3 regions of the Bacillus sp. NP247 genome follow, and region 2 is predicted to be linked to each of the others. Evidence: predicted binding sites of a transcription regulator. Region 2 holds the regulator's gene; each other region holds the start of a gene.

Region 1 (11,195 bases), 1.3 Mb from region 2:
CTGATAAAACCGATAAGAAAAAGGGGAATTTTTATGGGAACAGAATTTAATGGTTTATTTGATGAATGGGCTCATACGTACGACTCATTTGTACAAGGCGAAGACATACAATATAAAGAAGTTTTCGCCCGTTATGAGGACATTTTAGAGGATGTAGTTAACAAGTCATTTGGCAACGTATTAGAATTCGGTGTTGGTACTGGCAATTTAACAAATAAATTATTACTTGCTGGTCGCACAGTTTACGGTATAGAACCGTCACGCGAAATGCGTACTATTGCAAAAGAGAAATTACCAAAAGAGTTTTCAATTACAGAGGGTGATTTTCTTTCATTTGAAGTCCCAAATTCAATCGATACTATTGTGAGCACTTACGCATTTCATCATTTAATAGATGAAGAAAAAGACGTAGCAATTGCGAAGTATAGTCAATTGCTAAACAAAGGTGGTAAAATAGTGTTTGCTGATACGATATTTGCAGATCAAGATGCATATGATAAAACTGTCGAAGTAGCAAAACAAAGAGGTTTTCATCAGTTAGCAAACGATTTGCAAACAGAATACTATACACGTATTCCGATCATGCAATCTATTTTTGAAAACAATGGCTTCCACGTAACGTTTACGAGATTAAATCATTTCGTTTGGGTAATGGAGGCAACTAAGCAATAGAAAGAGGGATTAGATTGAGAATTGCTGTAATTGGAGCAATGGAAGAAGAAGTACGTATTTTACGTGACAAACTAGAACAAGCAGAAACAGAAACTGTTGCAGGTTGTGAATTTACGAAAGGGCTATTGGCAGGACATGAAGTAATCTTGCTAAAGTCTGGTATTGGTAAAGTAAATGCAGCGATGTCAACGACAATTTTATTAGAAAGATATAAACCTGAAAAAGTAATCAACACTGGTTCAGCTGGTGGATTCCATCATTCTTTAAATGTTGGAGATGTGGTTATTTCAACAGAAGTTCGTCACCATGACGTAGATGTAACAGCATTTAACTACGAATATGGTCAAGTGCCAGGAATGCCACCTGGATTTAAAGCTGATGAGGCATTAGTTGCATTAGCTGAGAAATGTATGCAGGCAGAAGAAAATATTCAAGTCGTAAAAGGTATGATTGCAACAGGCGATTCATTTATGAGTGATCCGAACCGTGTTGCAGCAATTCGTGATAAATTTGAAGATCTTTATGCAGTAGAAATGGAAGCTGCAGCTGTTGCACAAGTATGCCACCAATATGAAGTTCCGTTTGTTATTATTCGTGCACTTTCTGATATTGCTGGTAAAGAATCAAATGTTTCATTTGATCAATTTTTAGATCAAGCAGCACTTCATTCTACAAACTTTATCGTAAAAGTACTAGAAGAGTTAAAGTAATGTAACAAAAAGGCAACTGTCTCATATAAAGAAAATACATACAGTTGCCTTTTCTTTATTGGCAAATAAGGGGGAGAACACGATGAATGTATATCGTGGAGTTCATGAGTTGATTGGTCATACACCAATCGTGGAAATTACTCGTTTTTCACTTCCAGAAGGAGTCCGTTTATTTGCAAAGCTTGAATTTTACAACCCAGGCGGAAGCGTTAAGGATCGTTTAGGAAGAGAATTAATCGAAGATGCGTTAGAAAAAGGGCTTGTTACCCAGGGCGGAACAATTATTGAACCGACGGCTGGAAATACTGGCATTGGACTGGCACTTGCAGCGTTACAACATGATTTACGCGTCATCGTTTGTGTACCAGAGAAATTTAGTATTGAAAAGCAAGAATTAATGAAAGCGCTAGGTGCAACGGTTGTGCATACACCGACTGAGCAAGGAATGACCGGCGCAATTGCAAAAGCAAAAGAATTAGTAAAGGAAATACCAAATTCTTACTCTCCAAGTCAGTTTGCTAATGAAGCAAACCCACGTGCTTATTTCAAAACACTAGGTCCTGAACTTTGGTCGGCACTGAATGGAGAGATTAACATATTTGTTGCGGGTGCAGGAACTGGCGGTACGTTTATGGGAACTGCGTCTTATTTAAAAGAAAAAAATATTGATATTAAAACGGTGATTGTAGAACCAGAAGGATCTATTTTAAATGGCGGCAAAGCTGGTTCACATGAAACAGAAGGCATTGGTCTTGAATTCATTCCACCATTTTTAAAAACATCTTATTTTGATGAAATTCATACGATTTCTGATCGAAATGCATTTTTACGTGTAAAAGAATTGGCACAAAAGGAAGGCCTTCTCGTTGGGAGCTCTTCAGGGGCGGCATTTCATGCGAGCTTACTTGAGGCAGAGAAAGCAGCACCAGGTACAAATATTGTAACGATTTTTCCTGATAGTAGTGAGCGCTATTTAAGTAAAGACATATACAAAGGATGGGAATAAAAAATGAGAGCAAAGACAAAGTTAATTCATGGTATTCGCATAGGAGAACCTTCAACTGGATCTGTAAACGTACCGATCTATCAAACAAGTACGTATAAACAAGAAGCAGTTGGTAAGCATCAAGGATATGAATATTCACGTACAGGCAACCCAACACGTGCAGCTTTAGAAGAAATGATTGCCGTATTAGAAAACGGTCATGCTGGATTTGCATTTGGTTCAGGAATGGCTGCTATTACAGCGACAATTATGTTGTTCTCAAAAGGTGATCATGTCATTTTAACAGATGATGTTTATGGCGGAACGTACCGTGTTATTACGAAAGTATTAAACCGCTTCGGTATTGAGCATACATTTGTAGATACAACAAACCTAGAGGAAGTTGTAGAAGCGATTCGTCCAAATACGAAAGCAATTTATGTAGAAACACCAACGAACCCATTACTAAAAATTACTGATATTAAGAAAATATCTACTCTTGCTAAAGAGAAAGATTTATTAACAATTATTGATAACACATTCATGACGCCATATTGGCAGTCGCCAATCTCTTTAGGAGCAGATATTGTACTTCATAGTGCAACGAAATATTTAGGAGGACATAGTGACGTAGTTGCAGGCCTAGTGGTTGTAAATAGCCCGCAACTGGCAGAAGACCTTCATTTCGTGCAAAACTCAACAGGAGGTATTCTTGGCCCACAAGATAGCTTCTTACTACTTCGCGGTTTAAAAACATTAGGAATTCGTATGGAAGAACATGAAATAAATTCACGCGCCATTGCTGAATTCTTAAATAACCATCCAAAAGTAAATAAAGTATATTATCCAGGTCTTGAATCACATCAAAACCATGAATTAGCAACAGAGCAGGCGAATGGATTTGGTGCTATCATCTCATTTGATGTAGATAGTGAGGAAACATTAAATAAAGTACTTGAGAAACTGCAATACTTTACACTTGCTGAAAGTTTAGGAGCAGTAGAAAGTTTAATTTCTATCCCGTCTCAAATGACACATGCATCCATCCCAGCAGATCGCCGTAAAGAATTAGGAATTACAGATACATTAATTCGAATCTCTGTTGGTATTGAAGATGGAGAAGATTTAATTGAAGATTTAGCACAAGCACTAGCATAATAAAAATGCACTGCTAATATAGAGCAGTGCATTTTATTATATTAATTTGTGAAACATTTCACAAATTAGACATACACAAATGAAATGATTTCATGTATATTGAATTCATGAAATGTTATTTACGAACAAACTTGTGAAATGTTTCACAAACAATGAGATTCATGTAGGACGGTAACTCTATTTTTTTTTCACTAATCGGGACTTATTATGACCTATAGGGACTTATAAAGACCGTGATAACAGAATAGGAGGAAATTTACATGGTAGTCAAAGAGAAAGTTGTAAATGAAATGCAAGAGGTAAAAGAGATGATTGATACGTTAGTAAATAACGGTCAAGAAGCTTTACAAGCATTAGAAAGTTTTACACAAGAGCAGATTGACAACATTGTTCATGAAATGGCACTTGCGGGTGTCGATCAACATATGCCGCTTGCGAAGTTGGCTGTTGAAGAAACGGGCCGTGGTGTATATGAAGATAAATGCATTAAAAATATTTTTGCCACTGAATATATTTGGCATAGTATAAAGAAAGATAAAACGGTAGGAATTATTCATGAAGATCCTCATGAAGAAGTAATAGAAATTGCAGAACCTGTCGGTGTAGTAGCTGGGGTAACGCCAGTAACGAACCCAACGTCGACAACAATGTTTAAAGCGTTAATCGCGATAAAAACGAGAAATCCAATTATTTTCGCATTTCATCCTTCGGCACAAAACTGTTCCATTGCAGCGGCGAAAACAGTATATGATGCAGCAGTGAAGGCTGGTGCACCAAAGCATTGTATTCAATGGATTGAAAGACCTTCTGTGGAAGCAACGAAACAACTAATGAACCATGATGGTGTCGCACTCGTTCTAGCAACTGGAGGGGCTGGTATGGTGAAATCGGCTTATTCTACTGGTAAACCAGCACTAGGTGTAGGTCCTGGTAATGTACCGTGTTATATAGAGAAATCAGCACATGTAAAACGTGCTGTTAATGATTTAATTTTATCGAAAACATTTGATAACGGTATGATTTGTGCATCGGAACAGGCAATTATTATCGATAACGGAATTTATGATGATGTTAAAGCAGAAATGATTGCAAATAATTGTTACTTTGTAACAGAAGAAGAGAGAAAAAAATTAGAAAAGCTTGTTATTAATGAAAATACATGTGCAGTAAATAGTGATATTGTTGGGAAATCAGCACAGTATATTGCTGAATTAGTAGGAATTACTGTACCTGAACATACAAAAATGCTTGTAGCTGAAATTAAAGGTATCGGGGCAGCATATCCACTATCTCGTGAGAAACTGAGCCCAGTGTTAGCTTGTGTAAAAGCAAATTCACTAGAAGAAGGATTTACATATTGCGAAGAAATGTTAGAGCTTGGTGGCCTAGGGCATTCAGCGGTTATCCATTCTACAAATAAAGAAGTACAAAAACAATTTGGGTTACGTATGAAAGCCTGCCGTCTCATTGTAAATGCACCTTCATCACAAGGTGGAATTGGTGATATATATAATGGGTTTATTCCATCACTTACGCTTGGTTGTGGCTCCTACGGGAAAAACTCAGTTTCCCAAAATGTAACGGCGACTCATTTATTAAATATAAAAAGGCTGGCAAATAGAAAAAAGAATATGCAGTGGTTCAAATTACCACCCAAAATTTATTTTGAAAAACATGCGACAGCATATTTAGCAAACATGCCTAACATTTCCCGCGCATTTATTGTAACGGATCCAGGGATGGTTGAGCACGGTTATGTAGATACAGTTACGCACTATTTACGTAAGCATGCAAATGATGTGAAAGTTGAAGTTTTCTTTGAAGTTGAGCCAGATCCATCAGATGAAACTGTATTTAAAGGTGCGGACATGATGAAAAGCTTTAAGCCTGATGTAATTATTGCACTTGGTGGCGGTTCAGCTATGGATGCAGCAAAAGGGATGTGGTTATTCTATGAGCACCCAGAAACAACATTCTATGGCATTAAACAGAAATTTTTAGATATAAGAAAACGTACATGTAAATATCCGGAATTAGGAAATAAAGCGCAGTTTGTTGCCATTCCAACAACATCAGGAACAGGATCAGAAGTGACACCATTTGCGGTTATTACAGATAAGAAAAATAATATAAAGTATCCGCTCGCGGATTATGAATTAACGCCAGATGTAGCGATTGTTGATCCACAATTTGTAATGACAGTACCACCTCATGTAACAGCAGACACTGGTATGGACGTATTAACGCATGCAATCGAGGCGTATGTGTCTGTTCTGGCAAATGACTATACTGATGGTTTAGCGTTAAAAGCAATTGATCTCGTATTTAAATATTTACCGAGAGCATATAAAGATGGAAATGATGAAGAGGCACGAGAAAAAATGCATAACGCTTCTGCGATTGCAGGGATGGCATTTGCTAATGCTTTCCTTGGTATTAATCATAGTTTAGCGCATAAAATTGGACCGGAATTCCATATTCCACACGGACGTGCAAATGCAATTCTTATGCCGCATGTAGTCCGCTATAATGCTATTAAGCCAAGAAAGCACGCATTGTTCCCAAAATATGAGCACTTTGTGGCTGATGAACGCTATGCACATATTGCGAGAATGCTCGGGCTTCCAGCAAGTTCAGCGGCAGAAGGTGTGGAATCACTCGTCCAAGCAATTATTGAGCTTGGAAAAAGCTTAAATATAAATATGAGTATTGCAGGACAAGGAGTTGCTAAAGACCAATTTGAAGAGGTTGTTGGATTATTAGCAGATAGAGCTTTTGAAGATCAATGTACAACAGCTAATCCAAAATTACCGCTCATTTCAGAGCTGAAAGAAATCTATATGGAAGCATATAAAGGCGTATAATAGATAAAAAAGAGCCGCGAGTAAGCGGCTCTTTTTTACTTTGGAAAACATCTCCCAGATTGGTTCTATTTACTTGTCTTTAAGCTTGATAGAATGTGATAAAGTGAGGATGGGAGTGATAAAGAGATGAAAGAATTACAAGAAAAAATAGCAGATTATACCCGCTTCGGACAAGTGCTTCTCGCAGTAAGTACATTTTTGATGGTTGGTTTATTAATTCCGAATGGAGCAAAAGAGACGGTACAAACTTTTGTTATGATGGGGAGTGTCATTGGATTTTTATGTTTTTCTTTTTTCTTCTTTAAGCGTGTGAAAGCGATGCGTGATCAACTAGAGGAGAGCGAATATGAAGAAAATTGTTAAATAGAGCGCTACGAAAAGAAGAAATCTTTTTGTAGCGTTTTTTTGTTTTTTGTAGAAAATGTATGCGTTTTATGTTGACAATGATAATCCTTATCAATTAAAGTAGAATAGTAGTAAGTGATTATCATTATCAATTAGAGGTGGAAGAATGAAAAAATCTATTACGCTGTTCACAGCGATCTTATCTATTTTTTTCTTGTTAATAGGTTGCAGTGCAAAAGAAAACGAAAAAGCATCCGCAACAAAAACAGAAAAAGGAACAGACAAAATCGAAATTACCGATCTCTCAGACAGAAAGATAACATTCAATAAAGTTCCTGAAAGTTTTGCGACGTTAAGTATGGGTGATATGAATATTATCCACGCTTTAGGAGGGGAAATCGTCGGTCGTCCAGATGCAAAAATTCCCCTTCCAGAAGATTTGCAAAAAACACAAGTAATTGGAAATGCACATCAGCCAAACTTTGAACAAATTGCTAGTTTAAAGCCAGACGTACTTGTTGCTAATAATGGGTTCCAAAAAAATATTCCAACGGTTGAAGGGCAAGGAACAAAAGTAATCATTTCTTCAGCAAACTCTGTAAAAGATATTCAAAAGAGTATTGAAATGTATGGAACAGTAATGAAGAAAGAAGATAAAGCAAAAGAGCTTAACCAAAAAATTAATGATCAAATGAAGAAATATGAGAAAAAGAGCGATATTAAAGCGTTGCTAGTTTATGGAGCACCGGGCACTTATTTAGCAGCATTACCGACATCTCTGTCAGGTGACATTTTAGAGAAAACGGGCGGGAAAAATATCGCAGCTGGTTTTCCAGAAATGAAAGAGTATCCGCAATATGCACAGCTAAGTGTAGAACGTATTATTGAAGCGAATCCAGATGTAATTTATTTAATTACACATGGAGATCCCAATAGTGTGAAAAAAGCATTTGAAGGCGAAATGATGAAAAATGAAGCATGGAAAAATTTAGATGCAGTAAAACAAAATCGCGTAGTTATTTTACCACCAGATTTATTTGGATCAAATCCTGGGACAAAAGTAACAGAAGCGCTGGACTTTATGTATAAAAGTATACAAGATGTAAGGAAATGATAAGTATGGAGAGTAGTGAAATAGCAAGAGAAAAGGAGCATCCTTTTGCAAAGAAAAGATGGATAATAACAGTTACTTTAGTCATATTAACTGTTCTAGGTCTTTTTTACGGTCTTTTCGCAGGTAGCTTATCTTTTTCTTTACGAGATATTATAGAGGGTATACAAGATGAAGGTTCGACAGTTCATCGAATTGTGTGGGATCTTCGGATACCGAGAGTGCTCGTTGGGTTTATAGTAGGAACGTGCTTAGCTACATCTGGAGCATTACTGCAAGGGGTTATGAGAAACCCTCTTGCAGACCCTGGAATTATTGGAGTTTCATCAGGAGCAGGCCTTGTAGCAATAATAATCATGATTTTATTTCCACAGCATATGGCTTTTTTACCACTAGGAGCTTTTTTAGGAGCTTTCATAACAGCGATGGTCATTTATGCTTTATCATGGCAAAAAGGGGCACCACCTTCAAGAATCGTCTTAGTAGGTGTGTCAATCAATGCATTAATTGGTGCAGCAACGTCAGCATTAATGTTATTACATAGTGACAAAGTACAATCCGTGTTACCGTGGTTAGCCGGCGGTATTGGTGGTGTGAGTTGGGCTCATTTGAACATGATTATTTATTATGCAATATTCGCTATTATATTAGCTTTCTTCGGTATTAAACACATCCGAGTATTAATGCTCGGAGATGAAATGGCGAAATTATTAGGGCATAACGTGGAAAGAAGCCGGTTTTATTTAATAGTAGTAAGTACAATGCTAGCTGGAATAGCAGTTAGTGTTTCTGGTCTTATTGGATTTGTCGGTCTCGTTGTACCACATATGCTACGTTTATTAGTCGGAAATGACTATAAATATTTGCTGCCATTATCATGCCTTGGCGGCGGAATATTACTTGTTTTCGCAGATGCGATAGCTCGAAGTTGGTTTGATCCAATCGAATTACCAGTTGGTATTTTATTGTCCTTCTTAGGTGGTCCGTTCTTCTTATATTTAATTCATAGAGGAGGAAAACAACGTGATTTCCGTTAACAAAGTGTTTTACGCGCATTCCGAAAGATTTCAAATGCAAAATATGAATGTACATATTAAAGCTGGGGAAATCGTTAGTTTAATCGGTCCAAATGGGTCAGGGAAATCTACTTTGCTTCGTTTAATGGCAAGGCTACTTAAACAAAGTGAAGGGGACATCATTTTAGATGGAAAAGATATTCATATGATGAAGAGTGCTGATGTAGCGAAGCAATTAGCGATGTTACCACAAATGCATGATCATCAATTAGATTTAACAGTGAAAGAGTTAATACAGTTCGGAAGAGGTCCTCATAAATCATGGAGTAGTCGCTTGAATAAAGAAGATGAAGAAATTGTTGATTGGGCATTGTCTGTTACAAATCTTGAAGGGTATGAATATCGTCTTTTACAGTCTTTGTCAGGAGGAGAAAGACAACGTGCTTGGATTGCGATGACGCTAGCACAACGTACAAATGTCTTATTGCTAGATGAACCAACAACCTTTTTGGATATCGTTCACCAGTTGGAAGTAATGGAACTTGTGAAACGATTAAACGAGGAGTTTGGTATGACAATTATAATGGTTTTACATGACATTAACCAAGCGGCTCAATATAGTGATCGTTTACTCGTATTAAAGCGAGGAAAGATTCAGTATGACGGTGTACCAGAAGAAGTATTATGTCAACAAATGTTTCAACATGTATTTGGCATAGAAGTAGATATTTTTCAAGGAAGCGACAAGCCATTTTTTACACCGAAACGAATTTCTAAAAAAGGAGCAGAGCGATGCAAACAGAAGAACGTATTACCACTGAATTAGTAAGAGAATTCGTTATGGCAGCTCACGGAGATCTAGAAAGGGTACAGGAGATTTTGTTCGAATCACCTAGCTTACTTCATGCTTCTTATAATTGGGGCGGTTCAGATTGGGAAAGTGCGTTAGGAGCAGCAGCACATGTAGGCCGTAAAGATATTGCTCTTTATTTACTAGAAAAGGGTGCTCGGATGGATATTTTCGCAGCAGCTATGCTTGGAGAGTTAGAAGTTGTACAAGCTATTTTAGTGGCACAACCAGAAGCATTACGTGCATCTGGCCCACATGGTATTTCCCTTCTTCAACATGCTCGAATGGGTGGAGAAAAAGCACAGCGTGTATTTGAGTACTTAACGGTGCTCTCTTAATAACCGTAAAAGTTCTTATGTGCGGTAAACTTTCCACTCAAAAGATTGGAAAGTTTACCGCCCGTTAGAACGGGATAAGTATCTAGTATATTTGAAAATCCTACACCCCCCTCAGTTGTAGTTTTCTTTTTGCTAGTTATGATATGGATGCAGTAGACAATATTTGTCTACTGCTTTTTTTACGTTTGTAAAGAGTGAATATTCTCTATGTTAATGTTGGTTCATTTATAATAGAGAGTAACACTTACTATACATCCAAAATATGATCGTGTAATAAAGAACAGAATGCTGGGAAGGAGTTTAAAAATGTTCCATACAGATCGCCTACAATTTCGTAAATATACAATGGATGATTTACAGTTCTACGCTTCGTTATGGGGGAACGAGAAAGTAATGCGCTATATTGGAAATGGGACGTTAAAAACATATATGCAATGTAAAAAAAATTTGGAGGAGTGGGTGCTTCCGAATTATAAAAATGGTCTCGGTTTATTTGTAATGATTGAAAAGGAAACAGGGATACGAATTGGTCATGCAGGGCTTGTCAAGCAGAAGGTAGATGGAAAAGAGGAAATTGAGATTGGCTATTGGCTACTTCCTAAGTACTGGGGGAAAGGGTATGCGAAAGAAGCAGCGGCGGCATTTCGAGACTATGGTTTTCAAGTATTACAAATGAATAAATTAATTTCACTTATTAATCCGAACCACCCAGCTTCAATATTTGTAGCTAGAAAAACAGGACTTAGCTATGAAAAAACAACTGCATTTCATGGGATTGATGTCTTAGTTTATTCTATTAAGAGAGTTGGATGAAAAAGTTCACTTTTTTAAAGGTGAAATATACTTTTTGAAGAATGGTATATAAAAATAAAAGGAGGGATTACATGTATATTTATCATAATGGACTAATTATTCGTGAAGGAACGGATGGAGTGCCAGCCTATGCAATTAAAACATTATTTGAAGATGCTGGTTGGAGTAATGATGATATCCCTTCTTGGCAAATTGAAAAATTTTCGATAGCATTTGAAAATTCAACATGGGCTTTCACAATTTGGGATGAAGAAGAGATGGTCGCGATGGTTAGAGTAATTTCTGATCAAATCATGGTTGCTAATATAGTAAATTTAGTTGTGAAGTATGAGT
Region 2 (11,195 bases):
ATCGGCAATCCTAGTTCAAAGATTTTTTCATCACAATGTAATGCACCTTCACCGTATACACTATTTGGTCCACCAGAGAAGATAATCCCTTTCGGATTCATCGCTTTAATTTCTTCTGCAGTAATTGTATGTGGATGAAGTTCACTGTATACACCGAACTCACGAATTCGACGTGCTATCAACTGATTGTACTGACTCCCAAAATCTAAAACGATAATTGTATCATGCTGTTTCTTCAAAATAATCACCCCAACGTTAGTTCTCGTATATAAATATTTTCACCAATTTGGCGAAAAGCATTACCAATATAATAAAAAAAGCCAGTCCTCCGCCTCTAGTCTCATAACAAAGAAAAGGCAGGGGTCTGGCTTTATAAAGAAAGATAGTCTTCCGCTCTTTATAAATATAAGACGCACTGCCTTCATAGTCAGGTTGTTTACGGTAACCCGGTAGAGACTCTCAAACCATATCATCGAGGATATATGAAGGATTGTTTTATATTATCTTCCTAGATTCTAACAATGAAGTATCAGTATGGTCAAGAGAGAAAGCGACAAAATTCTACAGAAATTATTTTCCCGCTCTCAAAAACACAAAAAAACATCCACTTCTATATAGAAGTGGATGTTTTTCGAGCGAACGGAATTACATCATTCCGCCCATACCGCCCATGCCCATGCCGCCCACGTCAGGCATTGCTGGTGCATTTGGTTCTGGCTTGTCAGCTACTACAGCTTCAGTTGTTAAGAACATAGCTGCAACAGATGCTGCGTTTTGAAGTGCAGAACGAGTTACTTTAGCTGGGTCTACGATACCAGTTTCAAGCATGTTAACCCATTCGCCAGTAGCTGCGTTGAAACCAACGCCTACTTTTTCGCCTTTTAGACGCTCTACAACTACAGATCCTTCTAGACCAGCGTTGATTGCGATTTGACGAACTGGCTCTTCTAGTGCGCGAAGTACGATGTTGATACCTGTTGCTTCGTCGCCTTCAGCTACGATAGAAGCTACTTTCGTGTATACGTTCATAAGTGAAGTACCACCACCCGCAACGATACCTTCTTCTACTGCTGCACGAGTTGAGTTAAGTGCATCTTCAATGCGAAGTTTGCGCTCTTTTAACTCAGTTTCAGTTGCTGCACCTACTTTAATTACTGCTACACCGCCTGCTAGTTTAGCAAGACGCTCTTGTAATTTTTCACGATCGAATTCAGAAGTTGTTTCTTCTAATTGCGCACGGATTTGACCGATGCGAGCTTCGATTTGTTGTGTGTTTCCAATACCTTCAACTACAGTTGTGTTTTCTTTCGTTACAACGATTTTACCAGCGCGTCCTAAAGATTCAACTGTAGCAGATTTTAAGTCACGTCCTAATTCTTCAGTGATTACTTCGCCACCAGTTAAGATTGCGATATCTTCTAGCATTGCTTTACGACGGTCACCAAATCCAGGAGCTTTAACAGCTACTACATTGAATGTACCACGAAGTTTGTTCACTACTAATGTAGCTAACGCTTCGCCTTCTACATCTTCAGCAATGATAAGAAGTGGTTTACCTTGTTGTACCACTTGCTCTAATACTGGTAAGATTTCTTGAATGTTAGAAATCTTCTTGTCAGTAATTAAGATATATGGGTTATCAAGAACCGCTTCCATTTTGTCAGAATCAGTAATCATATAAGGAGATGCATATCCACGATCAAATTGCATACCTTCTACTACGTCTAATTCTGTTGTGAATCCTTTAGATTCTTCTAAAGTAATAACGCCGTCGTTACCAACGCGCTCCATTGCTTCAGCGATTAATTGACCTACTTCTTCATCAGCCGAAGAAATAGCAGCTACTTGTGCGATAGAAGATTTACCTTCGATTGGTTTAGAAATCACTTTTAATTCTTCAATTGCAGCAGTAACAGCTTTTTCGATACCTTTACGAAGACCCATTGGGTTTGCACCAGCTGTTACGTTTTTAAGACCTTCACGAATCATAGCTTGCGCCAATACAGTTGCAGTTGTCGTTCCATCACCAGCAACATCGTTTGTTTTGCTAGCAACTTCTGCTACTAATTTCGCACCCATGTTTTCGAATGCATCTTCTAATTCGATTTCTTTTGCGATTGTTACACCGTCATTTGTAATAAGTGGTGAACCGAATTTTTTCTCAAGTACAACGTTACGACCTTTTGGCCCAAGCGTTACTTTTACTGCGTTTGCAAGAGTGTCGACACCGCGAAGCATCGAACGACGTGCTTCTTCACTAAATTTAATATCTTTTGCCATAATAATTGACCCCCTTGAATTTTTAAAATGTATATAATTAACCGATAATTGCTAAAATGTCACTTTCACGTAAAATCAAGTAGTCTGTACCTTCGTATTTCACTTCAGTACCTGCATATTTTGAGAAGATGATAAGATCACCTGCTGCTACCTCTAAAGCAACACGCTCACCATTTTCAAGCACTCGGCCAGTACCTACTGCAATAACTTTACCCTCTTGTGGTTTTTCTTTTGCAGTTTCTGGTAATACAATACCACTTGCTGTTTTTTCTTCTGCTTGAACAAGTTCAATTACAACGCGATCACCTAATGGCTTTAGCATGAACAATAACCTCCTCATTTTGTTATGTAAATTTTATTTATTAGCACTCAAGTCACACGAGTGCTAACACACTTCTAATAATAAATAATCTCAATTTCTTTTGCAAGTAAAAAAATCATAATTTTTTCGCAAATTACTATATATACTTTTCTATATAGAATCCTTCTTCCACTACCTTTACTATATGAATCGTTGTTTCCACCACTCGTATGTTACAATATGAAAGACACCCTAAGTTGTTTTCGCTAAACACACAACTTTTTCCTGTCTTCTATTTTAATTTCAAATAAAGATTTACAAAAGAATCATAATTCGAATGAAAGTTTATATGATAGGTAGCATATTTACATGTTATCCTACTTTATCTCATACACTAGAGTTAGAAAGGATGGTTAAACCATTTGAAGAAACAATATTGGTGGGTTATCGTTACATACATTTTAATGCAGTTATCAGGCATTGCCGGGTTACCACTTCTCCTGAAAACTGGACTATACGATAATAGGGGATTTACTAGAGAGGAAAAGATTCAGCTCATAACTGGTCATTGGGCTATCATTAGCTTTTTCATTGCATTATGCGTTGTACTTTGGTTACTCAGAACAGATATTCGTGACAGGCATTTAGATAAAACGCGCTCTACTGTTCCAGCTACAATTGGGTGGATTTTTATTGGTTTCTTCTTAGCACTGTTCTCACAAAGCATTGCCGGTATGATTGAAATGCGTTTATTAGGGATTACACCGGGATCTGAAAATACAGCAAGACTTATGGACATCGCAAGAACGACACCTTGGTTCCTTATCGTCATATCTATAATAGGACCTATTTTGGAAGAAATCGTATTTAGAAAAATTTTATTCGGTACACTTTATAAGAAGTTTAACTTCTTTATTGCCGCTATCATTAGTTCACTTGTATTCGCGGCGATTCATTTTGATTTTACTCACTTATTGGTATACACTTCTATGGGGCTCGTATTCGCCTTTTTATACGTAAAGACGAAACGAATTATAGTTCCTATTGCAGCTCATGTTGCAATGAATACATTAGTTGCAATTGCTCAAGTTTTAGTGAGTAATGAACAAATTCAAGAAATGATTAAAGAAGCTGAAAAAATGCAAGGCTTTATCGGAGGATTTTTAGTATGAGAAACTCACCATTGTTCATGGCTGCATTGTACTTTCTTCTTGGATGTATCTTTACACGCTTCGCCATTACGAACGTAACAGATACAATCTGGAATATGTGGACAATACTATTTGCAGTTATGGCAACAATTGATTTTAATTTGGCACTTCGCCTTATATTAGTTAAATTCACAAAGAAAAAACAATAATAAAACGCAGAGGTCATCTCCTCTGCGTTTTATTGTGGATAATTCTTCAAAAAGTAAACAAGCGTTTGTAACTCTACAGCTAAATCAATGTGATGAATTCTTATATTCTCTGACACATTTAAGCGTGCTGGTGTGAAATTTAAAATACCATGTACGTTTGTTTCTGCCAATCTATCTGCCACAGATTGCGCTACTGTAGCGGGTACCGTTAATATTGCCACTTGTATATCAGTTGATAAACGTTCTTCTAATTCATCCAAATGATATACAGGAATTCCTCCGATTTCTGTTCCAACTTTCTCTTCATTAACATCAAACGCCATTTCAATTTTTGTATTATTGTTTTTCGTGAAATTATAATGTAAGAAAGCGGTCCCTAAATTACCTACTCCAATAAGTGCCACACGTGTTATATCATCTTGGTCGAGTGTTTCACGGAAAAATGATAATAAATAATTTACGTTATATCCATATCCTTTTTTTCCTAACGCTCCAAAATATGAAAAATCTCTTCGAATAGTTGCGGAATCAACCTTTACCGCTTCACTCAATTCGGCTGATGAAACACGTTGCTTACCAGAAAGAGATAAGTTTTGGATAAATCGATAGTATAGAGGCAATCGTTTGGCAGTGGCCTGTGGAATTTTTTGCTGATCCATATAACCTCTCCTCTCTTCCTATCTTTATTCGTATACTTGAATCAAATACAAAAGTTTAGCACTCATGAATTTCCTTGTATAATAAAGAGAAGAAGTATTCTCTCTTTATTTTAAACTATACACTATTTTTAGTATGATTGAGAAATATAAACATGGCAAAGTTAAGAAATTATTTGAGGTGAAAACATTGATATTATTACAAGTGAATGGACTTTCGAAATTATACGGTGCAGAAACGATTCTTGCAAACATAAAATTGGAAGTACAAACAAAAGATCGTATCGCATTAGTCGGACGAAATGGAGCCGGAAAATCTACATTATTAAAAATAATGGCTGGCGAGTTATCTCATGATGGTGGTGAAATTATAAAACCGAAAGATGTCTCAATGGGGTATTTAGCTCAAAATACCGGATTAGAAACGTCTTTAACAATTTGGGATGAAATGTTAACCGTCTTTACACACTTGCAGCAGATGGAGACAAAACTTCGAAGGCTAGAGCAAGAGATGGGAAAAGAAGAAAACTTTTCAAATGCGGCTATATACGAGAAATTATTAGCTGATTATGACCAATTACAATTAGATTATAAAGATCAAGGTGGCTATCAGTATGAAGCAGATATACGCTCGATTTTAAGCGGTCTTGGCTTCCCAGTTGAAACACATCAGACGACAATTTCTACATTAAGTGGTGGACAAAAAACGAGATTAGCTCTTGGGAAATTATTATTAACGAAACCAGACTTACTTATTTTAGACGAACCTACAAACCATTTGGATATTGAGACACTAACATGGCTTGAACAATATTTACAAGGCTATCCTGGCGCGATTTTAATCGTTTCCCATGACCGTTATTTCTTAGATAAACTTGTTACACAAGTATACGAAATTTCTAATAAGGAAAGCCGACGATTTGTTGGTAACTACAGTAAATATTTAGACTCAAAATCAGCTCTATACGAGCAAGAGATGAAACGTTATGAAAAACAACAAGATGAAATTTCTAAACTGGAAGACTTTGTGCAAAAAAATATTGCTCGTGCATCTACGACAAAACGTGCTCAAAGTCGCCGTAAACAATTAGACAGAATGGAAGTATTAGCTAGACCATTAGGCGATTCTAAATCAGCTTCCTTCCACTTCGATATTGAAAAACAAAGTGGAAATGATGTTTTACAAGTTAAAGATGCAACTATTGGCTATGATGAAGATCCGATTATTGAACATGTAACTATGCGCTTAACTCGTGGGGATAGTGTTGCTTTAGTTGGACCGAACGGAATTGGGAAATCCACATTGTTAAAATCACTTGTGAATAAGTTACCTCTACTAAATGGTGATGTTTCTTTCGGGTCAAATGTATCTGTTGGTTATTATGATCAAGAGCAAGCTAACTTAACATCTTCTAAGCGAGTTTTAAATGAACTATGGGATGAATATCCCCTGCAACCTGAAAAAGAAATTCGCACTATACTAGGCAACTTTTTATTCACAGGGGATGATGTACTAAAACCAGTATCTTCTCTTAGTGGTGGACAAAAGGCTCGACTAGCTCTTGCAAAACTTATGATGCAAAAATCCAATTTATTAATTCTCGATGAGCCAACAAACCATCTTGATTTAAATAGTAAAGAGATTTTGGAGAATGCTTTAATTGATTACCCAGGTACTCTTCTATTCGTCTCTCATGACCGCTACTTTATTAATCGCGTAACGACAACGGTTGTTGAGTTATCAACAGAAGGTGCGCAAGAGTATTTAGGTGATTACGATTACTATGTGGATAAGAAAAATGAAATGATTGAACGCGCAGCATTTGAACAACAAGAACAGCAAGAAAATCAGGCACCAGTTCAAAAAACTGTAGCTCAAGAAAAATTAAATTATCTCGAAGAAAAAGAGCGTAAACAATTAGAACGTCAACGCACTCGAAAAATTGAAGAACTAGAACAAAACATCGTAAGCTTAGAAGAAGAAATTGCTACGTTAGAGGACCAGCTTTGCTTACCAGAAATATATGCAGATTATGAAAAGGCTAGTGAAATTACAACTAAAAAACAAACACTACAAGAACAGCTTGAAGCTTGTATGGCAGAATGGGAAGAAATGCATATATAAGAGAATTTAAAAGAGGAGGATGTCTCATAAGTCGGGCTTTTTGACGAGATGACCTCCTTTTTATTTTCTAATTCGGAATCAATACCATAATAAATGAAATTATATAAACAATTCGACAAGGATTGACAATAGTAGCACCTTATATAATAAGAGGCGGATGTTTCAAAATGTTTTTTGGACATCTCCTTGTTTTTTTATTTCCCAAAAAAGAATTTCTTCAAAGGTCAGACTTCATCTGCGTTATCCACAACGTTATACACATATCCACCTTTGTAATATAAACTCCCAAATAACTTTTCCACATTATCCACAACTGAACGAAAAGTTATACACATTTTATGCACACAAAAAAACCTATATTATCAACAGATAATATAGGTTTTATCCACAAGCTGTGGTTAATTTTGTGTATAACTATGCTTCAATATCTAATCCTGGGTTTGCATTTAAAGCTAATGTAGCGCGTTTTCCTTGTTCGTATGCAATTGTACCTGCAGCTGCAATCATCGCTGCATTATCTGTGCATAAAGATAGCGGAGGAATAATTAGCTCTATATTTTCTTTTTGTGCAAATTCTACTTCTAAACGTGCACGAAGCCCTTTATTAGCAGCTACTCCACCAGCAAGAAGCACTTGTTTTACATTATAAGCTTCTGCTGCACGAGACGCTTTCGTTACAAGTACATCTATTACACTTTCTTGGAAACTTGCTGCTAAATCTTCTGGTGCAATTTCTATACCGCGTTGTTTTGCGTTATGCACAGTGTTGATAACTGCTGATTTCAATCCACTAAAGCTGAAATCATACGAATCAGGTTCTAACCATGCACGAGGCAAATCAATTGTTGGTTTTCCTTCATGCGCAAGACGATCGATATGAGGACCACCTGGATAAGGCATTGATAATGTACGAGCTACTTTATCGTAAGCTTCTCCTGCAGCATCATCTCGCGTTTCACCAATCACTTCAAATGAACCATGTTCTTTCATATAAACAAGCTCCGTATGCCCACCGGATACAACTAGCGATAGTAACGGGAATTGTACTTCTTTTACTAAACGGTTCGCATAAATATGACCAGCAATATGATGAACACCAACTAGAGGGATATCATGAGCAAAAGCCACAGCTTTCGCTGCATTTACACCTATTAAAAGTGCTCCAACTAAACCTGGTCCTTCTGTTACAGCAATTGCATCAATATCATCAAAAGTGATATTCGCTTCTTTTAAAGCTTCTTCTAACACAACTGTGATTTCTTCTACATGATGACGGGATGCAATCTCTGGTACAACTCCGCCAAAACGCTTATGACTTTCAATTTGTGATGCAACGACATTCGCAATGATTTCCGTTCCATTTTTAACAACCGCTACAGCTGTTTCATCACAGCTTGTTTCAATACCAAGTATAATCGTATTTTTTTCCATTATATATTCACCCACATTACAAGACCATCTTCCTGATTGTCTGCATAGTATCGTTTACGAATCCCACCATTTTGAAATCCGTATTTTCTGTATAACTGCTTTGCTACTTCATTTGACACGCGTACTTCAAGTGTCATTGTTTTTACTCCTAACCCTTTCGCATCGGAAATGACTTCTTTCAATAAGGCATCCCCTAGCTTTTGACCTCTGTATTCTGGCAGGATAGCTATATTTGTTACATGTGATTCATCAAGAATTATCCACAATCCACAATATCCAATTACGAGACCATCTTTTTCTAGCACGACATAATGTGCATGTTCATTCACCTCTAATTCACGGTGAAAGGCATCTGCAGTCCAAGGGGTTGAAAAAGATGCTTCTTCAATAGCTACAATTTGAGCAATATCATTGAGTGCCATCTTTCTAAATATCATATCCATCTTCTGTAGGCCCCTATTGTTTTTGACTTTCTAACCATTTTGTTTCAGCTTCAGCTAAACGAAGATAGCTAGGAACAAACGTATGCACGTCTTGTTCTTCTTTTTGTAATCCTAAAAATGCTAATTCACTTGGTCTTGGGTTATTCTTAGTGAACGGAGCAAATACAGCTTGATCACCTAAATATTCTACAATTGTTTCTTTATGCAATTTAACATCGTTACCAATAAATAAAACAGGCTGTTCTTTATCTTTTAACATTTGCAACCAGTCAACAATAAGAATAATTCGGTCTTCTTCTATTGAAGTTATATGCTCTCCTTCATATGTATATAACCCCGTATAAATTTGACCACGTCGGCCATCAAATAAAGGACAAATTAGTCCATTAAAATTAGTACCATTTGCAGCCACCACTTCTAAACTTGATACACCTACAATTGGTATTTGAAGTGACCAAGCTAATGTTTTTGCAGCTGTCACACCTATACGAACACCTGTATATGATCCTGGTCCAGCTGCTACAACAATTTTAGTCAATTCTTTCGGTTTTACACCGCATTCTTTTAACAGTTTCTCTACAGCTGGCATAAGACGTACAGAATGGTTTTTTGTTAAATTTGTAATGATTTCCCCAATCACGTTCCCTTCCTCAATAAGGGATACACCCATTACGTAATTTGAAGTATCAATTGCTAGTACTTTCATCTTGTAATAGCTCCTCACATAATCTAGTATAGCGATCTCCAATTGGCTCGAGTACAATTTTCCTTGTATCATCTCCAGCATGGAATAAACTAATTTGCAACTTCTCATTCGGTAAATATGCTTCTATTAAATGAGCCCATTCTACTACTGTAATCCCTTCACCATAGAAATACTCATCAAATCCTAAATCTTCTTCACTTTCCGCTAAACGATACACATCCATATGATATAGCGGTAATCTTCCTTTATATTCTTTAATAATATTGAAGGTAGGACTATTTACGACTCTTTTCACTCCAAGACCTTTTGCTAGTCCTTTTGTAAAAGTCGTCTTGCCAGCTCCAAGATCACCTTCTAAAATAATTACATCTTGTACCTTTACAAGTCCCCCTAATTTTTCTGATAATCGCTGGGTTTCTTCGGAAGATTTTGTTGTTATTTCATATTTACTCACAGACTTCACCTACTTTACTCACAAAGTTCTCTGCTCTTTATTATACAGGTTTTAAATATATAAAAAAGTCCTTAGGAGTTTTCCTAAGGATAGTTTGACTGTCTTTATTAGTTTTTTGTTAAAACAAATAAAAAAATACGAAACAACTTGTTTCGTTCTTTTCTTTATATAAAATGGCGGTCCCGACCGGGGTCGAACCGGCGATCTCCTGCGTGACAGGCAGGCATGTTAACCACTACACCACGGGACCATTTGGTTGCGGGGACAGGATTTGAACCTGCGACCTTCGGGTTATGAGCCCGACGAGCTACCGTACTGCTCCACCCCGCGATGATATAAATAGCTTGGCGACGTCCTACTCTCACAGGGACAAGGTCCCAACTACCATCGGCGCTAGAGAGCTTAACTTCCGTGTTCGGTATGGGAACGGGTGTGACCTCTCTGCCATCATCACCAAACTATTGAAGGTATATTCCTTCAAAACTAGATAACATTTGCTTCATATTATATGGTTAAGTCCTCGATCTATTAGTATTCGTCAGCTCCACATGTCACCATGCTTCCACCTCGAACCTATCAACCTGATCATCTTTCAGGGATCTTACTAGCTTACGCTATGGGAAATCTCATCTTGAGGGGGGCTTCATGCTTAGATGCTTTCAGCACTTATCCCTTCCGCACATAGCTACCCAGCTATGCCCTTGGCAGAACAACTGGTACACCAGCGGTGCGTCCATCCCGGTCCTCTCGTACTAAGGACAGCTCCTCTCAAATTTCCTACGCCCACGACGGATAGGGACCGAACTGTCTCACGACGTTCTGAACCCAGCTCGCGTACCGCTTTAATGGGCGAACAGCCCAACCCTTGGGACCGACTACAGCCCCAGGATGCGATGAGCCGACATCGAGGTGCCAAACCTCCCCGTCGATGTGGACTCTTGGGGGAGATAAGCCTGTTATCCCCGGGGTAGCTTTTATCCGTTGAGCGATGGCCCTTCCATGCGGAACCACCGGATCACTAAGCCCGACTTTCGTCCCTGCTCGACTTGTAGGTCTCGCAGTCAAGCTCCCTTATGCCTTTGCACTCTACGAATGATTTCCAACCATTCTGAGGGAACCTTTGGGCGCCTCCGTTACACTTTAGGAGGCGACCGCCCCAGTCAAACTGCCCACCTGACACTGTCTCCCGGGTCGATAAGACCCGTAGGTTAGAATTTCAATACAGTCAGGGCGGTATCCCACCAGCGCCTCCACCGAAGCTAGCGCTCCGGTTTCAATGGCTCCCGCCTATCCTGTACAAACTGTACCAAAATTCAATATCAGGCTACAGTAAAGCTCCACGGGGTCTTTCCGTCCTGTCGCGGGTAACCTGCATCTTCACAGGTACTATAATTTCACCGAGTCTCTGGTTGAGACAGTGCCCAAATCGTTACACCTTT
Region 3 (11,195 bases), 1.8 Mb from region 2:
TACGTTCTTTCCAAGCGATTTGCTTCCGCAAAGTAACGACATCACCAACAATCGTCATGGAAGGATTAGAAATATTTTCGTTTTTGACGATAGGAACGATGGTTGAAAGTGTCCCTGTGACAACGCGCTGCTTTCCAGTTGTACCCCACTCAATGACTGCTACTGGTGTATCGTCTTTTTTTCCTGCTTGTAGTAAGTTTTCGCAAATTGTAGGTAAGTTTTTTATACCCATGTAGTAGGCGATTGTGTCGCTATTGTGGGATGAATTATATTTTCCATGATCGGTTAAAGGACCTTTTGCATGCCCAGTTAGTAAAGTGACGCTATTACTGTAGTTACGATGGGTGAGGGGGATACCTGCATAACTACTAGCGGCGATGCTAGATGTAATACCTGGTACAATTTCATATGGAATGTTCGCTGCTGCTAAAGTTTCTGCTTCTTCACCAACACGACCAAAAATAGATGGATCACCGCCCTTTAATCGAACAACGATTTTTCCTTCTTTCGCAAATTGAAGGAGGTGGGCGTTAATCATTTCTTGTCGCATAGTATGATTCTTTGGCATTTTCCCGCAATAAATAAGTTCACAAGTTGGCTTAGTATAGCTAAGAAAGCTAGGATTCAATAGGCGGTCATATAAGACAATATCTGCACGCTTTAAGCATTCTATCGCTTTCTTTGTAATAAGCCCTTCATCACCTGGTCCTGCACCAACTAAATATACATATCCGTTCATAATCGCACCTCATCAATTTTTATTTAAAAGGAAGCCAGAGGAGGCTTCCTTTCGTAAATTACATGTTTATATAAATGTCACCATCAATAACTTCTACTTCGTAAGTTTGGATACAACCGTCATCAGGCTTTTGAACTTCACCTGTTATTAATGAAATTTTCCAATCATGCAGTGGACAAAAGACGAATTCTCCAGATACGATTCCTTCTGCTAACGGTCCGTTTTTATGAGGACAACGATTTTCTACAGCTCGAATATCGCCATTTGAAAGGCGGAATAGGGCGATAGACATACCTTTCATTTGCACCTCTTTACCGATTTGAATAGGAAGGTCTCCTGCACGCATAATTTTTATTTTTTCTTTCGTTTGTAACATATAGTGCACGCTCCTTATTTTACAGTTTCTACTTCATACATTGCTTTTAATGACTTCGATTCTAGAGCTTGTCCCCATGCTTCTGTATATGTGCTCCGAGCGGTTTGGAAACGCTCATTTAACACAGTGACCATACTTGTATCTTGTAGTATTTCTTTTATGTGATCGAAGCCTAATCGTTCTGTCCAGTAGGCAGTGCGCTCCCCATAAATACCAGTTTCACGATAATATTGCATGTAAGCTGTAGCGATGCGAAGGACATCGTCTTCAGTGGGGACGATCATTACAAAATCAGCTTCACGTACTTCTGTACCACCATTTCCGCCGATATAAAGTTGGAATCCATTTTCAACACACACAACACCGAAATCTTTCGTAAGTACTTCCGCACAGTTACGTGGACAACCGGTTACACCCATTTTCATTTTATGAGGTGTATCTACCATTTCTAATGATTGTTCAAGTAGCATACCAAGTCCTAATGAATCTTTCGTACCGAAACGACAGAAACGAGAACCAACACACGATTTTACATTACGAAGTGATTTTGAATACGCATATCCAGAAGTCATATTTAAGTCAGCCCATACGTTAGGCAAATCTTGTTTCTTAACACCATATAAACCGATTCGACTTGCGCCTGTAATTTTCACAAGAGGAACATCATACTTTTTCGCAACTTCAGCAATTTTCATTAAATCATCTGCGGTTGTAACGCCTCCGTACATACGTGGAATAACAGAAAATGTACCATCATGCTGGATGTTACCATTCATTCTTTCATTAACGTAACGGGATGATTTATCATCTGCATATTCTTCTGGAATCGCCATACGTAAATAGTAATTTAAAGCAGGACGACATTTCGAACATCCGTCTTCATGTGCAAAGCCGAGTACATTTCGTACTTCTTTTGACGATTTTAAACCTTTCTCATGAATTGCCGCTACGACTTCATCACGTGATAAAGTTGTACATCCGCACATACCAGCAGACTGAGCAGAAGCATCAAAAGCATCTCCGAGTGTATGAGCTAGAACTTGTTCCACAAGCGGACGACATTTACCACAAGACCCTGCGGCTTTCGTGCATCCTTTAACTTCTTCAAAAGTAGTTAACTCTTGCTCTAAAATGGCATGAACAATTGTACCTTTCGTAACACCATTACATCCACAAATCGTGTCATCCGCACTCATTGTAGCAACGTCAAGTTCACTTTCTTCACCAACTTTGTGAAGAAGGGAAGTGGCTGTATATTCTTGTATATCTTCTTCTTTCTTTAACATGCTAAAGAGGCGTGTACCATCAGCAGTATCACCATATAAAACGATACCGACGACTTTATTGTCACGAATTAATACTTTTTTATAGGAACGTTTACATTCATCAAAGATTGATATTGCTTTCGTTTGATCATCTTCATAAATTTGACCAGCAGAGAATAAATCACAACCTGCAACTTTTAATTGCGTACCGACGATGCTGCCTGCATATCCATCCGTTTGTAAATTCGTTATATGTTTTGCTAATATTGCGCCTTGTTCATAAAGAGGGGCAACAAGTCCATATGCGATACCGTCATGTTCCGCACATTCTCCAACGGCATAAATGGATGCATCATTTGTTTGCATATAGTCGTTAACTACAATGCCGCGATTTACAATTAAACTAGCATCTTTTGCTATTTGAGTATTCGGACGTATTCCGACAGCCATTACGATTAAATCACAATTTACAATTTCACCATCTTCAAATTGGATACCCTCAACATGATCTGTACCAAGAATCTTTACAGTTCTCTTTTCCATGAGAAATTTCATGCCTTGCGCTTCTAAATCTTCACGCAATAGAGAAGCAGCTTTGGCATCTAATTGTTGCTCCATTAAGCTCGGCATTAAATGAACAATATGTACGTCCGTTCCTAAGTCAATAAGACCTCTTGCGGCTTCTAAACCAAGTAATCCACCACCAATGACAACGGCCTTTTTCTTATCTTTAGCAGTATTAATCATAAATTGTGTATCTTCAATTGTTCGAAATCCAGTCACACCAGGAAGGGTGGAACCTTCAACAGGCAAAATAAAAGCGCTAGAACCTGTTGCGATAATGAGTTTGTCGTATGTAAGAGTACGATTCTTTTCTGTAACAATGATTTTTTCTTCTCGGTCAATACTTTGAACTCTCTCGTTTGTATATAAAGTTATTTCATTTTCTTCGTACCAACTATATTCGTTCATAATGATATCTTGTATATTTGTTTTTCCCTGCAGAACATGAGAGAGCATAATGCGATTGTAGTTTGGATGTGGTTCATCTCCAAAAATAGTAATATTATATAAATCACTATCATGTTTTAATATTTCTTCCATACAGCGTATGCCAGCCATACCATTCCCGATCATAACTAAACGTTTTTTCATATTCATTTCCCTTTCTATGTGAAAAGTTGAACAAAGAATTATATTTCTATTATAGAAAATTAAAAAAGAGGGAGATGTGATATTTATCACATTTTTATAATGATTCACAAATTGTTAAAATTCGGATTTATGTGAAGGGAGAAGCGAAAGGGAATTTGGTTATATGGGTAGAGGGGGAGGAGAAGTATAAATATTTTTCACACAATGAAAAAGCAGGACATGAGCATTTATACTCATGTCCTGCACTGCACTTTATTTATGCTTTTGTAATTGCACGGGGAAATAAAATGTTATTTTCTAAATGAATATGTTCAAACAAGTCAGATTCAAGAGCTTCAAGACGCTGGTAAACAAGGCGATAAGTGCCGCAAGCTCCTTCTGGTGGAGTAAAGTCATTTGTCACCTTACGAAGTTCTTTAATTATATTGCCAGCGTGGTCATGCTCACTTTCTAATTTGTCTACTACTATACGTAATTTTGCATAATTTTCATCAGTCGGATTTTGTTCAAATGCTAAAATTAATGGGAAATCTTCCGTTTCTTCTTTAATTAAATGTTGTTCTAATTCAATCTTAAGTTCATGAAATAGCTTATGAATTTGAGCTAAATGAGGCTGACTTGCCCCATGAACGCGTAATACTTTCGTCACATATGGACTTAACTGTGGCAATTCTTCATTTAAATAGCGATGATGCTTATTTACAACATAATCAATCAATTCGCGATAAGAAGCATTTTTCCAATCAATTTCCGATTCGTTTAATAGTTTCGTATTATTATAAAGCGTATTTAACTCTGTGATTACCTCTGTTGCCGATAAATTTCTTTCATTAATTGCATTAATAAGTGGTCTATTACCACCACAACAAAAGTCTATTCTATATGATTTAAAAAGATCACTAGCTTTCGGAAATTGTGTTACAATCTCACCAATAATTGAAGTTTCAGTAAATGTATGTTTCATATGAATGCCTCCATAAAGTTTAAATGTAATATCTAAATCAAGAATAGCGATAAATTAAAATCAATGTGGTGATTTAAATCACTTATTATGTGTCATTTTTGAGAATAATAAAATGAGTTTTATAAAAGGGAGAGGGAGGGTAATTCGTCGCAATAGTTTCTGATAATAAAAAAAGAAGCTTACTAGAAGCTTCTTTTTTACTACTATTTTTCACATGCAACTCCATCGCCATCACGATCAAGGTGAGAGCTATAACCTGGCTGATCTCTATATAATGGAGCTTTTCCAGCATTTTTAACTTCAGTACAATTTTTGTAAGTTACATTACTATTGTTACTTGCAGCTGGTTGTGTTTGAGCTTGCTGTGCTTTTTGCTGATCCTCTTGTTGTTTGCGAGCTTGTTCATCAGCCTGGCGTTTTTGCTCTTCTTGTTGTTTGCGAGCTTGTTCATCAGCCTGGCGTTTTTGCTCTTCTTGTTGTTTACGAGCCTGTTCATCAGCCTGGCGTTTTTGCTCTTCTTGTTGTTTACGAGCCTGTTCATCAGCCTGGCGTTTTTGCTCTTCTTGTTGTTTACGAGCCTGTTCATCAGCTAGACGTTTTTGCTCTTCTTGTTGTTTACGAGCTTGTTCATCAGCTAGACGTTTTTCATCTTCTTGCTTACGAGCTTGCTCTTCGGCTTGGCGTTTCTCATCTTCTTGTTCTTTACGAGTTTTTTCGTCATCTTTTTTCTCTTCACTATTAGAAGCGACTTGTTTATTAGTTGCTGTCGTTTTTTCAGAAGAAGGATTTGAAATACTTGATAACGCACCAAAAAGGACAAATAAAATAGCTGTAAGGATAAATTGTTTTTTTGCTACACCTGTTTTCTTAATTACAGATAAGATTGCTAGAACAAGGAAAAAAATAAATAAAATGAAACTTAAAGTAGCAAAAAAATCGATGACTGGGTGTTCAGATTTTGTAGTGCCAATTCCTATTAAGAGAATTGAAATCATAAAAAGAATAACAGTAGGACGACCATATTGTTTTGCTTTTCCATTTTTCTTAAAGAATGAAATGATACATAAGATTAAAAGAATGATAGCAATCAAAAATAAAGCTACACCAATATTACCTAAAATAGCCATTTTCATACCTCCATTTGTAAGATTTTCTCTATTGATTATATAGGGATTTATTGGATAATACACGTTTTATATTAATTTCGAAAATTAATATTTTTAATAGACATATAAACAATTAATATGAATATAAAGAAAAATGGATATATATCCTATTACTTTTTTAAAGATATTTCATAAATTATAGTATATCGATTGAAAGGAGGAGATTTGAATGGAATTTCAATTGTTAGTGAATTGTATATTACAAGAAGGTAATGCTTACTTTTTAGTAACGAAGGTAGACGATGTAATTACGTTAAAAGTACCTATTACAGCAGGAGTAGCAGCATTATTTTTAGCTTTTGGTGTACCAAGATGTTCTTAATTTAAATCTCTATAGTAGAAAGAGGAGGACAAGCCTCCTCTTTCTACTATTACATAATTATTTTATGTAAACTATATTGGTGTTTTATATTAGCACGTTTAAAATGGACATGCATATACTATAATGTTTCATTGGCGTTTGTGATGAACGATAGTTTTGATAAGTGATATTCTTTTAAGTTATGAAAATAAAAGAGGTGCTATTATATATGAAAAGAAGAACATTTGATATTCCAGTTACATTGCGAAGAGAGTGGTTTTTAATAGAGTTAGCTCATTTAACGAAAAAATATGGAATTGAAATTGCAACTAGCAAAATGGAAGCCGCACCGTTTTTAAGGGATCAAGTTACGGAATCAAAAATAGGAGCAGGGCTACAATACGATAAATATGATGATGAGTATATAGTTGAAATGTAAGTAATACATGGCACAAAAAGAAATGCTTAATAATACTAATTTTTTAAAAGAGTAACACTGATAAGGAATTACGTTATAAAAAATTATAAAATAAAGCAGATTCTATATATAGAATCTGCTTTATTATGAAATATTTCTAATCAACTAGCCTCTTTCTAATATTTTTCCTACATATTTCTCTTGAGTGATTCCAAAAGATTCACGAAGAATGCGAGCATATTCTTTAGAACCTATTGGTCGTTTATTTTTTGTGCCTTTAAAGGTTTCTGTATAATTTTTTTTCGTTAATGATATGTGACCGTAATCAGTTAATTTACAAGTGATAGCCCCTTTATTAAAAGGCGATTCGTTATGCTCTACAATTACTTTTTGAATGTTATTCACTTTTTTCTCATCTATTGGATCTATTGTGAAAGCATAGCCTATTTTCCATTCATTTGAAGGTTCAGATTGTAAGAAACTTGTAGATTCTCCGTTAGCCCCTTTGCGCATTTCTAAAATATGTGTACCTTTTCGGGTATTTCGTTTGTAAATTCGATATTCTCCCGTTTGAGAAGATATGACTTCGCCGTTAAAAGGGACTGGATGTAAAGGGAGATGAGATGCAAAACCTGCATCCACAATATAATCTGTATGATTATGGCTTAATATGATAATGACATGACCATCATCAGGTTTCCATTTATTATCGTAAAGATCGTAAACAGTACCAGCTACTTTGTATACTTGAAACCCACAATCAATTAAAAAGTAATACAATAAGGAATTTAATTCATAACAAAGACCACCTCGTTTTTGAATAAGTAACTTTTCTACTAAGTTATTTTTTGAAATGTTTTTAATCGTACCAGCCATAATATCAAGATTTTCATAGGGGAAAATCATTCCCATTTTTAAGAGGACCTCATCTAAATCATCAAATGTTAGTTCTTTTGCGGGAATTTTTAATCGTTTAAAAAACTCCTTTTGCAAATTAGTCATCATAAAGCATTCTCCTTTCTTTTTACAGAATTTTCTTCTGCTCACCGATAGGTTAGTACTTCTAAAAAATTAATTCAAGTCTGCGAAAATTATCATAATATATGTTTCTGGAAATATGATTATATATTTTGAAATTTCAGTTAAATATTTAGTCATAGGAAAGTCTTACAATACAAGCTTCTTTTAAATTCGTTTGTATGTAATGAAAAGAAAATACATATCTTCATTATGTTTTTAAATAACTAATTAGCAATAAAATGTTTTTTTATTAAAATTTTTTCAAGATTTGTATGCTTTATATAAACAATCATGATTTGAAAAACATCTGGATGTAGTGAAGTTAACAATTATTGAGAAACTTTTTTGTCTTGTTCACTCAAAAGGAAGAGATGGAAACGAAGAGAATAACGTGAGTTAAGGAAGAGGGTGTACGAGTAATCACCTGAAAATAGGGCTAACATCTTTTTCAAATAAAAAGGTTAGCTATTATTAAGGGAGAGAAAATACAAATTATTACAAAGAGCACCTTCTTTCAAAAAAAGTGGGGGGAGTAACATGCGATTAATGAGAAGATGTGTTGCCTTACTAATTATATTTTTTATCATGGCTCCATCGATTAGCACAAATGTACGGGCGGAAGTTGTAAAAGAGCTTGGAAAGGGGTTTCCTGATACAGAAGTATTTACACCTGGTGATTGGTTTTTAGGACAAAAACCAACTAATTATGATGAGAATAAGCCTCCAATCCTCTTTGTACAAGGCAGGAATGGTAATGCGGATAGTTGGTATGGAAAGACTGTATATCACGATATAAATGATATGTATGACTATGCTTTGAAAGCGGGATATCAAACGGTATTTATTCAATTATATGATGCGGCAGGGAAAGGATCGGCTAGTCAGTGGGACAACGGAAAATTGTTAGCACAAAAACTGGAAGAAATATATAATCATTTTGGTAAAAAGGTTACTATTGTAGCGCATAGTAAAGGTGGTATAGATACACAAGCGGCATTAGTTGGATATGGTGCGAATCGATTTGTTGGGAATGTTATTACACTTGCGACACCGCATCACGGCTCAAATTTAGCGGATTTATCATATAGTTGGTGGGCAGGTTGGCTTGCTTCTATATTAGGTCAAAAAGATGATGGGACATACTCATTGCAAATAGGTGAAATGGCAAAGTTTCGTTCTACAATAGATAATAATCCTGCAGCTAAATTAAACCGTTACTATACGGCTACTGGGACAAGCTGGGGACCTGTTTTTTCAGCATTATCTATGGGCGGGTTGTATTTGTCATCATACGGTTCTAATGATGGATTAGTGAACGAATGGAGTGCTAAGTTACCATATGGAACACATTTATTTACAGATTCACGATTTGATCATGATAATATACGAAAAGGTTCAGCCGTTTTTGCACGAATTGAACCATATTTACGGACAGCAAATGTACCAGTACCAGCTTTATTAGCCCCGAGTAATAGTTCAGAGGAAAAGGTAGAACAATTAAACACAACTTCTAATCAAGCTATTTTAGGAGGAGAGTTGTCACAAAATCAGTGGGTAGGACAAACTATCGCAGTTGATAAAAAAGCAGAAGGGGTAGTTTCTGTTTTAACAGCTTCTTCGGATGTAGAAATACAACTAATATCTCCAAAAGGAAAAGTTTATACAAATAAAGATAGTGCTGTATCTACTGGTGAAGATGAATCTTTCTTTAAAGGGGCGACTATAAGAACATTTAAATTTGATAAAATGGAAGCAGGAGAATGGCAAGTTAAAATGATGGCGAAGCAGCCGAAAGATGCATATTTAATCGTGACCGATTACAAAAAAGATGCTCCGTTCGTCCTTCAAATGCCGGCAAAAGTTAAAGTAAATAAAGCAGAGTATAAACTCAAAAAATCACCTGTAGCTCCAGAAATGAAAGGCGATCTTTCAGTAACAGTAAGAGTAATTAATAAAGATGGAAAGTTAGTTTCTGAATCAAATGAATCGCAAAATATTAATACAACTACATTTACAGGTGCTTTGAAAAATATAGAACAGCCGGGTGTATATAACGTTACAATTGATATAAAAGGGATGAATAAGGAAGGACAACCTTATAATCGTACGATAGTTAAGTCGGTTTATGTGGAGAAGTAGGAAAGAATGAATAGGTTTTAATAAAAAAAGTGCCGAATTCTTGTGATAGAAGGATTTCGGCACTTTTTCATATTTAGTAAATGAATAGAAAAGTGAAATGGGAGTTTATATTGTATAAGAGGACGATAGGAATCAAAAAACGTTATGCAATAAAAAAAGATACTAAATTAGTATCTGAATGTGAGGGAATAGTATTAACTTAGTTTTGTAACTGTTAATTCAACTGAATTTATACCATTATCACAAGTTACAATACTTTGATGATTGAAACCACTATTATTTCTAAGTTGAAGAGTTGAATTAGCAGGTACCGTAACAATAGTTTCGCCAACTAGTTGAAGGCATTCGTTATTTGATGAAGTATTCAATTGAAAAGCGAAATCACCTTGACTATTAGCAAGTGGATTGTTATTTAAAAATATAGTTATGACTGGAATATGGGGAAATACAGGATTTAACGTAGTGTTAATACTTGAAATGAAAGAAATTCTATAATCACCAGCTTTACTAAATTGTATAGTAGTCGGATTTAGTAAGGAAACTCCTCCTGCCAAAGGGCCAACGTGATTAAACGGAAAAGAACCGCCAAAAGGAACAGTGATAAACTCAGTTTGCCAAAAAGTGCCGTAAGCAGGCTTAGATGATTTATGTGAATGGTCGCATGAACATTTTTTATACGAACTGGAAGATTGATGGCACGAACATTTTTTATATGAACTAGAAGAAGAGTGGCATGAACATCTTTTATATGAACTTGAAGAATGATAGTATGAACCCAATATATTACCTCCTATTATTAATAAATGTATAACACATAGTAGTTTATGCAATCGAAAAGCAATTGGCGTGTATACTTGTCCATATATAAGGTAATAGATTTGGGATAAAAAGCTGGCATAATATAAAGTGCTCTAATGAGGAGATATAGTTTTCAAAAAAATGGAGCTAGAATATTCTATGTAATAAATTTTGGAGAAGAAAAAGGGTGAATATTTAGCAGATAACTCTATCCAAGGTTTTAAAATGTTGAAGTATTTAAACTTTAAGATAGTATATCGCCAAAGTAAATAAGAGAAGTATTTAAAGGACAGCATTTTAGTGAAACAGAGAAATGGATAAAGCGATGATTAAGTTTTTAACTTAGTCGTCGCTTTTTATTTATGTAGTTGTGCAGGAAGAAGGAAAAAAATATCGAATGAATGTAATTATACAGAATTGTTTGTATTTAGCATGAATAGTAGTTAAAGATACGTTAGTTATATTTCAAACAGTAAGAAAAGAGAGATTAAATAATAGAGGGAGCAACTTACATGGAAAATATATTAAAGGTATCCTCAAAATCAAGTCCGAATTCAGTGGCAGGTGCCATAGCGGGTGTACTAAGAGCAAGTGGCAATGTAGAAATCCAAGTAATTGGAGCTGGTTCTTTAAATCAAGCGATTAAAGCGATTGCGATTGCAAGAGGTTTTGTCGCTCCAAGTGGAATTGACTTGGTTCTTGTTCCAGCGTTTCAAGAGGTTACTATCGATAATCAAGAAAGAACAGCAATCAAATTAATTGTAGGTCCTAGAAGAAAAAGGTCTTAATAGCGAGCACTAATATAAGGAGATTTGAAAAGGTCAATAGACTCCAAAAAGTTAGACACGTTATTT

Evidence for each region. The regulator Rex, encoded in region 2, represses fermentation and respiration genes when NADH is low (regulators of the CRP and FNR family bind a similar motif). The targets are predictions, from matches to a motif close to TTGTGAAATATTTCACAA.
Region 1: the regulator Rex is predicted to act here: its motif matches at 3,572-3,589, upstream of adhE (bifunctional acetaldehyde-CoA/alcohol dehydrogenase).
Region 3: the regulator Rex is predicted to act here: its motif matches at 3,610-3,627, upstream of nirB (NADPH-nitrite reductase large subunit).

The regions. Positions count from the first base shown of each region.
Region 1 covers NZ_CP076653.1:1,612,690-1,623,884, reverse strand. The annotation lists gene KPL75_RS08570 (class I SAM-dependent DNA methyltransferase) at 34-672, shown strand; gene mtnN (5'-methylthioadenosine/S-adenosylhomocysteine nucleosidase) at 687-1,382, shown strand; gene KPL75_RS08560 (O-acetylserine dependent cystathionine beta-synthase) at 1,465-2,388, shown strand; gene KPL75_RS08555 (bifunctional cystathionine gamma-lyase/homocysteine desulfhydrase) at 2,392-3,525, shown strand; gene adhE (bifunctional acetaldehyde-CoA/alcohol dehydrogenase) at 3,786-6,389, shown strand; gene KPL75_RS08545 (YrhC family protein) at 6,516-6,752, shown strand; gene KPL75_RS08540 (ABC transporter substrate-binding protein) at 6,901-7,848, shown strand; gene KPL75_RS08535 (FecCD family ABC transporter permease) at 7,854-8,882, shown strand; gene KPL75_RS08530 (ABC transporter ATP-binding protein) at 8,869-9,687, shown strand; gene KPL75_RS08525 (ankyrin repeat domain-containing protein) at 9,654-10,049, shown strand; gene KPL75_RS08520 (GNAT family N-acetyltransferase) at 10,335-10,862, shown strand; gene KPL75_RS08515 (GNAT family N-acetyltransferase) at 10,934-11,195, shown strand, end outside.
Region 2 covers NZ_CP076653.1:2,928,748-2,939,942, reverse strand. The annotation lists gene guaA (glutamine-hydrolyzing GMP synthase) at 1-239, opposite strand, end outside; purine riboswitch at 405-506, opposite strand; gene groL (chaperonin GroEL) at 646-2,280, opposite strand; gene groES (co-chaperone GroES) at 2,318-2,602, opposite strand; gene KPL75_RS15590 (CPBP family intramembrane glutamic endopeptidase) at 3,004-3,753, shown strand; gene KPL75_RS15585 (YdiK family protein) at 3,750-3,941, shown strand; gene KPL75_RS15580 (redox-sensing transcriptional repressor Rex) at 3,971-4,600, opposite strand; gene KPL75_RS15575 (ABC-F family ATP-binding cassette domain-containing protein) at 4,788-6,722, shown strand; gene tsaD (tRNA (adenosine(37)-N6)-threonylcarbamoyltransferase complex transferase subunit TsaD) at 7,137-8,153, opposite strand; gene rimI (ribosomal protein S18-alanine N-acetyltransferase) at 8,153-8,596, opposite strand; gene tsaB (tRNA (adenosine(37)-N6)-threonylcarbamoyltransferase complex dimerization subunit type 1 TsaB) at 8,610-9,302, opposite strand; gene tsaE (tRNA (adenosine(37)-N6)-threonylcarbamoyltransferase complex ATPase subunit type 1 TsaE) at 9,283-9,756, opposite strand; tRNA gene KPL75_RS15550 (tRNA-Asp) at 9,931-10,006, opposite strand; tRNA gene KPL75_RS15545 (tRNA-Met) at 10,010-10,086, opposite strand; rRNA gene rrf (5S ribosomal RNA) at 10,099-10,214, opposite strand; rRNA gene KPL75_RS15535 (23S ribosomal RNA) at 10,265-11,195, opposite strand, start outside.
Region 3 covers NZ_CP076653.1:4,732,578-4,743,772, forward strand. The annotation lists gene KPL75_RS24660 (uroporphyrin-III C-methyltransferase) at 1-739, opposite strand, end outside; gene nirD (nitrite reductase small subunit NirD) at 798-1,115, opposite strand; gene nirB (NADPH-nitrite reductase large subunit) at 1,130-3,535, opposite strand; gene ric (iron-sulfur cluster repair di-iron protein) at 3,792-4,499, opposite strand; gene KPL75_RS24680 (excalibur calcium-binding domain-containing protein) at 4,703-5,626, opposite strand; gene exsG (exosporium protein ExsG) at 5,835-5,987, shown strand; gene KPL75_RS24690 (hypothetical protein) at 6,196-6,405, shown strand; gene KPL75_RS24695 (arylamine N-acetyltransferase family protein) at 6,550-7,389, opposite strand; gene KPL75_RS24700 (esterase/lipase family protein) at 7,942-9,543, shown strand; gene KPL75_RS24705 (preprotein translocase) at 9,738-10,322, opposite strand; gene KPL75_RS24710 (stage V sporulation protein S) at 10,854-11,129, shown strand.